Kineococcus sp. NBC_00420: one gene and its partner. The protein of the gene in region 2 interacts with the protein of the main gene of each other region in a pairwise test. Links are inferred from orthologs where the notes say so. Each region holds a gene or a part of one and is shown on either strand. Other genes may lie near its edges.

The links.
Region 1: the proteins of panC (region 2) and OG218_RS25910 interact in binary tests that used the Escherichia coli proteins (3 or more experiments, as listed by UniProt). The link is inferred for Kineococcus sp. NBC_00420 from one-to-one orthologs.

The regions. Positions count from the first base shown.
Region 1 is NZ_CP107930.1:5,303,863-5,306,910, forward strand. Bases 163-2,895 are described here. They hold OG218_RS25910 (NUDIX domain-containing protein), read right to left. Parts: upstream 1,939-2,895; coding sequence 1,387-1,938; downstream 163-1,386. Other genes in these bases: OG218_RS25915 (efflux RND transporter periplasmic adaptor subunit), read left to right, coding at 2,053-2,895. Outside these bases: more of OG218_RS25915, read left to right, coding at 2,896-3,048.
Region 2 is NZ_CP107930.1:3,556,166-3,559,458, reverse strand. Bases 1-2,978 are described here. They hold panC (pantoate--beta-alanine ligase), read right to left. Parts: upstream 1,928-2,978; coding sequence 1,073-1,927; downstream 1-1,072. Other genes in these bases: OG218_RS17505 (NAD(P)H-dependent oxidoreductase), read right to left, coding at 2,920-2,978; OG218_RS17510 (Rossmann-like and DUF2520 domain-containing protein), read right to left, coding at 1,924-2,799; lysS (lysine--tRNA ligase), read right to left, coding at 1-1,053. Outside these bases: more of OG218_RS17505, read right to left, coding at 2,979-3,293. UniProt on the Escherichia coli protein: Catalyzes the condensation of pantoate with beta-alanine in an ATP-dependent reaction via a pantoyl-adenylate intermediate.

The DNA of each region.
Region 1 (3,048 bases), 1.7 Mb from region 2 along the record:
TGGTCAACGAGGCCATGAACGTGGTGGCGGCGTTCGACTACGAGCGCACGGGCGAGCTCGCCTCCGTCAAGGAGATCCTGCCCGACGGGCGGGTCCTGGTGCTCGCGCGCGCCGACGAGGAGCGCGTGGTACGTCTGGCCGGTCCGTTGATGGACGGCCCGCTGCGGGTCGGGGACTCCCTGACCATCGACACCCGGTCCGGGTTCGCCTTCGAGCGGATCCCGAAGGCGGAGGTCGAGGAGCTGGTCCTGGAGGAGGTCCCGGACATCGACTACGAGGACATCGGTGGCCTCGGGCCGCAGATCGAGGCGATCCGCGACGCGGTGGAGCTGCCGTTCCTGCACGCGGACCTGTTCCGCGAGCACGGTCTGCGCCCGCCGAAGGGGATCCTGCTCTACGGCCCGCCCGGGTGCGGGAAGACGCTCATCGCGAAGGCCGTCGCGAACTCGCTGGCCAAGAAGGCCGCGGAGCTGCGGGGCGAGAGCCAGGCCAAGAGCTACTTCCTGAACATCAAGGGTCCGGAGCTGCTGAACAAGTACGTCGGCGAGACCGAGCGCCACATCCGGCTGATCTTCGCCCGGGCGCGGGAGAAGGCGAGCGCCGGGACGCCGGTGGTGGTGTTCTTCGACGAGATGGAGTCGTTGTTCCGCACCCGTGGGTCGGGGGTGTCCTCGGACGTGGAGACGACGATCGTGCCGCAGCTGCTGTCGGAGCTGGACGGGGTGGAGCGCCTGGAGAACGTCATCGTGATCGGCGCCTCGAACCGCGAGGACATGATCGACCCGGCGATCCTGCGCCCGGGCCGGCTGGACGTGAAGATCAAGATCGAGCGTCCGGACGCGGAGAGCGCGGGGCAGATCTTCGCGAAGTACCTGACGCCGGACCTGCCGTTGCACGCGGACGACGTCGCGGTGAACGGGGGGACGAAGCAGCTCACGGTCGAGGCGATGATCCGGGCGACGGTGGAGCGGATGTACACCGAGAGCGAGGAGAACGAGTTCCTCGAGGTGACGTACGCGGGCGGTGACAAGGAGGTCCTGTACTACAAGGACTTCAACTCGGGCGCGATGATCCAGAACATCGTGGACCGGGCGAAGAAGATGGCGATCAAGGACCTGCTGACCCTGAACCAGAAGGGGGTGCGGGTGGATCACCTGATGAGTGCGTGCGTGGACGAGTTCAAGGAGAACGAGGACCTGCCGAACACGACGAACCCGGACGACTGGGCCCGGATCTCGGGCAAGAAGGGTGAGCGGATCGTCTTCATCCGCACGTTGATGCAGGGGAAGAAGGGCACGGAGGCGGGCCGCTCGATCGACACGGTCGCCAACACGGGTCAGTACCTGTAGGTCGCTTCCCGTCCGGTGGTGCGCAGGGCCGTCCTCGTCAGCGGGGGCGGCCTTCCGCACGTCCGGTCTCCCACCAGCGCGGCCAGGCGGCGAGGAGGGCGCGGGTGTCGGGGACGAAGGGCCAGGCGGGGTCGGCGAGGCGGTCGCGCAGGGTGACGGGGTCCTCCCACCAGCCCTCGGCGACCTCGCTGGGTTGCAGGGTGAGGGGGGTCCCGTCCCAGTCGGCGGTGTAGACGTGGGCGAGGTAGTGGGTGGTGTCGTCGCGGTACCAGGTGGTGGTGACGGGGCGCAGGTCGGCGTCGAGGCCGAGTTCCTCGCGCAGTTCGCGGTGGGCGGCGTGCAGGGGGGTCTCGCCGGCGTCGACGACGCCACCGGCGAGGCAGTCGTGGGCGCCGGGGTTGAGGTCCTTGACGTCGGTGCGGCGGTGCACGAAGACGCGGCCGGTGGCGGGGTCGCGCAGCAGGACGCCGGTGGCGGCGTGGGGGAGGTTGCGGGCGCGGACCTCGGCGCGTGGGGCACTGCCGGTGACCCGTCCGGCACGGTCCGTCGGGTCGTAGAGGTCGACGAGTTCCTGGCCCGGAGTGCTCACCCGTTCGAGGGTAGGGACCGGTGTCCGGGGTGCGACCCAGGGGGGAGGGGCAGGTGTCGAAGACCACGCCTGAGGTGGACCCGTGGACGCTCGGGCAAGCCCTAGTGTGACCAGGTGCGAGCCCACCTCACGACTCCGCGCCCGTCCCGGCGTCCCCTCCGTGCCCTGTCCGCCGTCGCCGTCGGGGCCTCGTTCGTGCTGGTCGCCTCGGCGTGCAGCAAGGACGAGGCTCCGGCGTTGTCGACGGCGACCGTCGCCCGGGGTGACGTCGCGGAGGTCGTCGACGCGCCGGGGACGGTGCAGCCGCGGGCCTCGGCGGTGGTGAAGTCCCCGGCGGCGGGGACGGTGGCGACGTTGAACGTGAGCGACGGCCAGCAGGTCGCGGCCGGTGACGTGCTGATGACGATCGACTCTCCGTCGGCGGTGTCGAACCTCGCGCAGGCGAAGCAGGCCGACGAGGACGCCGCGGCGTCGGGGTCCTCGGGGTCCGGCTCGGCGAAGAGCGCCTCGCAGGTGGCGGCGCAGCAGCGCAAGGCGGCGGCGGACGCGGCGGCGCGCTTCTCCGAGGCGGAGACCCAGGCGCAGGCCATCGCGGACCCCGCGGCGCGGGCGGCGGCACTGGCGGCCGTGCAGTCCTCGCGGACGCAGTACCAGCTGCTGGCTTCGCAGACGCAGGCCCTGGTGGACCAGGTGAACGCGGGGCTGGGGAACCTGGACACGGCGGTGTCGTCGTTGGGTCAGGCCCAGCGCGTGCAGACGCGGGCGGCGGTCTCGGCGGCGCAGGCCACGGTGGACGCCCTGGTGGTGAAGGCGCCGATCTCGGGAAAGGTGTCGCTGTCCGCGACGGGGGGTTCGGGGTCGGCGAACCTGCCCGCGGGGGCCGAGGCGCTGCTGGCGGGCAGCGGGGTGTCGTTGCCCGCCGCGGCCGCCGGGTCGGACTCCGGTGCGGCGGGTGCCCCGGTGCTGGCTCAGGGTGCGGCCGTGGCGTCGGGGGCGACGGTGCTCAACGTCATCGACGCGTCGACGCTGAGCCTGACGGCGGACGTCGACGAGACGGACGTGCTGAGCGTGAAGCCGGGGATCGGGGCCGACGTGAACATCGACGCGGTG
Region 2 (3,293 bases):
CGGGGTGATCTCCTCCCCCAGGGACTCCGAGAGCGAGGGGTACATGGAGATGGCGGCCCATTCCCCGCCGAGGTCGTAGGCCGAACCGTCGGCGAGGGTGACCTGCTGGGTCCCGAACGCCTCGGTGGCGGCGTTCTGGATCAGGTCCTGCGTGAGCCGGCCGATCGAGTCGTAGTCGCCCCAGGCCTGGTAGGTCTCGAGCATCGCGAACTCGGGCGAGTGGGTGGAGTCGGCGCCCTCGTTGCGGAAGTTCCGGTTGATCTCGAAGACGCGTTCGATGCCGCCGACGACGCAGCGCTTGAGGAACAGCTCCGGCGCGATGCGCAGGTAGAGGTCGGTGTCGAACGCGTTCGAGTGCGTCACGAACGGACGCGCGCTGGCCCCGCCGTGCAGGGTCTGCAGCATCGGCGTCTCGACCTCGAGGAACCCGCGGTCCTCCAGCGTACGGCGCACCGCACGGACGACGTTCGAGCGCGCCCGGACGTTCGTGCGGGCCGCCTCGCGGACGATGAGGTCGACGTAGCGCTGCCGGACGCGGGTCTCCTCGGACAGTTCCTTGTGCAGGACGGGCAAGGGACGCAACGACTTCGAGGCCATCAGCCAGGAATCGGCGAGCACCGAGAGTTCCCCCCGCTTGGAGGAGATGACGTTGCCGCGCACGAAGACGATGTCGCCGAGGTCGACGTCGGACTTCCACGTCGCGAGGGCGTCCTCGCCGACGCCGTCGCGCGAGACCATGGCCTGCAGCCGGGTGCCGTCCCCCTCCTGCAGGGTCGCGAACACCAGTTTCCCGGTGCCGCGCAGGAACACCACGCGCCCGGTGATCCCGACCTGGTCGGTCGTCTCCTCGCCCGCCTCGAGGTGGGCGTACTGCTCGCGCAGCTGGGCGAGGGAGCCGGTGCGGGGCACCGAGACGGGGTACGCCTCACCTCCCGCGGCGAGGATGCGGTCGCGCTTCTCCCGCCGGACCCGCACCTGTTCGGGGGCGTCGTCGAAGTCCTCGTCGGGACCCTGCGCCGCGTCGGTCTGGTCCGGGGCCTGCGTGTCGCTCACGCCTCCAGGTTAGTCGGGATCAGTTGTCGGGTCGGCCCACGACGAGGGGGACGTTGTCGATCAGGCGCGTCGAACCCACCCGGGCCGCCACGGCGAGCAGCGCGTCCCCGCGGTAGTGCTCGCGCACGTCGGCGAGGTCGAGCGGGTCGACGAGGGCGAGGTAGTCGACGCGGGCAGCGGGTTCGGCGACGAGGACGTCGCGCGCGGCCCGGCGGACGGCGCTGGGCCCCTCGCTCGCGGCGGCCGCCCCGGCCGTGAGCGCCTTCTGCAGCACCAGCGCGACCTCGCGGTCGAAGGGGGTCAGGTAGCGGTTGCGACTCGACATGGCCAGACCGTCGCCCTCGCGCACGGTGGGGACGGCGACGACGTCCACCCCGAGGTCGAGGTCACGCACCATCCGGCGCACCAGCAGCAACTGCTGGGCGTCCTTCTGACCGAAGAACGCGAGGTCGGCGCGGGTGAGGTGGAACATCTTCGCGACGACGGTCAGGACCCCGTCGAAGTGGCCGGGACGACTCGCTCCCTCGAGGACCGTGCCGAGCGGTCCGGCGGCGACCCGGACGCCGGGATCACCGTCGGGGTAGACGACGTCGGGGCCGGGAGCGAACACGACGTCCGCACCGGCCGCCTCGGCCAGGCGCAGGTCGTCGTCGAGGGTGCGCGGGTAGCGGGCCAGGTCCTCCCCCGCCCCGAACTGCAGGGGGTTGAGGAAGATCGTGACGAGGACGGACGGGGCGCGGCGGCGAGCTTCGGCGATGAGCTCCGCGTGCCCGGCGTGCAGCGCGCCCATCGTCATGACGACGGCGACGGGCCCGTCGAGGGCCGAGCGGGCCGCGGCGAGTTCGGCGCGGGTCCGGGTGACGGTGAGGCTCACGGTTCTCCAGTTCGGTGCAGTTGCGTGCGCACGGCCTCGGCGAGCGCGGCGGTCAGCCTGCCCGACGCCTGCGCCCGGTCGGTCGCGACCCCCGCCAGCTGGACGTAGGTGGCCGCGGTCCGCGGGTCGTGGTCGGTGAGGACCCGCAGGTGGGTCGCGACGGTCCCCGCGTCGCCCCGGGCGACCGGTCCGGTGAGGGCCTCGTCGCCGTGGGCGAGCACGTTCTCGAGGGCGGCCTGCAGCAAGGGGCGCAGGACCCGTTCGGCGTTGTCCCCCACCGCGGCGCGGGCCGCGTCCAGGGCCTGCGCGACGAGGGTGACCAGGTGGTTCGACCCGTGGGCCAGGGCGGCGTGGTAGAGCGCGCGTTCCGCGTCGGCGACCGCGACGGGGGACGCGCCCCACTCGCGGACGAGGGCGTCGGCGACGGGCGCGAGGACGGCGGAGCTGGTGACCGCCACGGCCGCCCCGAGGAGGCGTTGCAGGTCCAGCGAGGTCCCGGTGAAGGTCATGGCGGGGTGCAGCGCGAGCGGGAGCGCCCCGTTCGCGGCGGCGGGGCCGAGGACCCCGGTGCCGTGCAGACCGCTGGTGTGCACGACGAGCTGACCGGCCCGGACGTTGCGGGCGAGGCGGCTGACGAGCGGTCCGAGGACGTCGTCGGGCACGGCGAACAGGACCAGGTCGGCCGCGAACGCGTCGCCCGGTTCGATCCAGGGGACGTCGGGCAGCAGGGCCTCGACGCGTTCGGCGTTCGCCCGGGTCCGCGCGGAGACGCCGGTGATCCGGTGTCCCGCGGCCCGCAACGCGGCCCCCAGGACGGGCCCGACCCGGCCTGCGCCGACCACGGCGACGTCGAGCCTGCCTGCGGAGTTCACGTCCGGAACCCTAACCCTCCGGCCCCGGACGCACGACGGCCCCGGGTTCGGGTCGTGGACGCACCGCACCCGTAGGTTCGCCACGATGCGTCCACGACCCGAACCCGGGGCCGACGGGGGTCAGCTCCCGAGCAGGGCGGCCTGTTCCGCGCGGAGGGCGTCGATGAGACGGCCTTCCGGCAGGATCACGTCGTCGTAGGTCAGGACCTGGTCCTTCTTCACGTCGTTCTTGAGGACGCAGCCCTCGGCGACACCCATCGGCAGCAGGTTCTGCGCCTTGGTCGCCGCGTAGGTCTCGGCCACGCCGTAGGTGTCGTACCCGCCGAGGCGGTCGATCTCCCGGCCCGCGGCGAGGTCGGTCTTGGCCGTGGTGACGACCTCGACCTTCACCTCGTCACCGGGGACGATCGTGGCGTCGGCGAACAGCACCGCACGGGCCACCGTGAGGGGGACCTCGAAGTGGCACAGGTGGTACGGCGTGTAGAACGAGTACA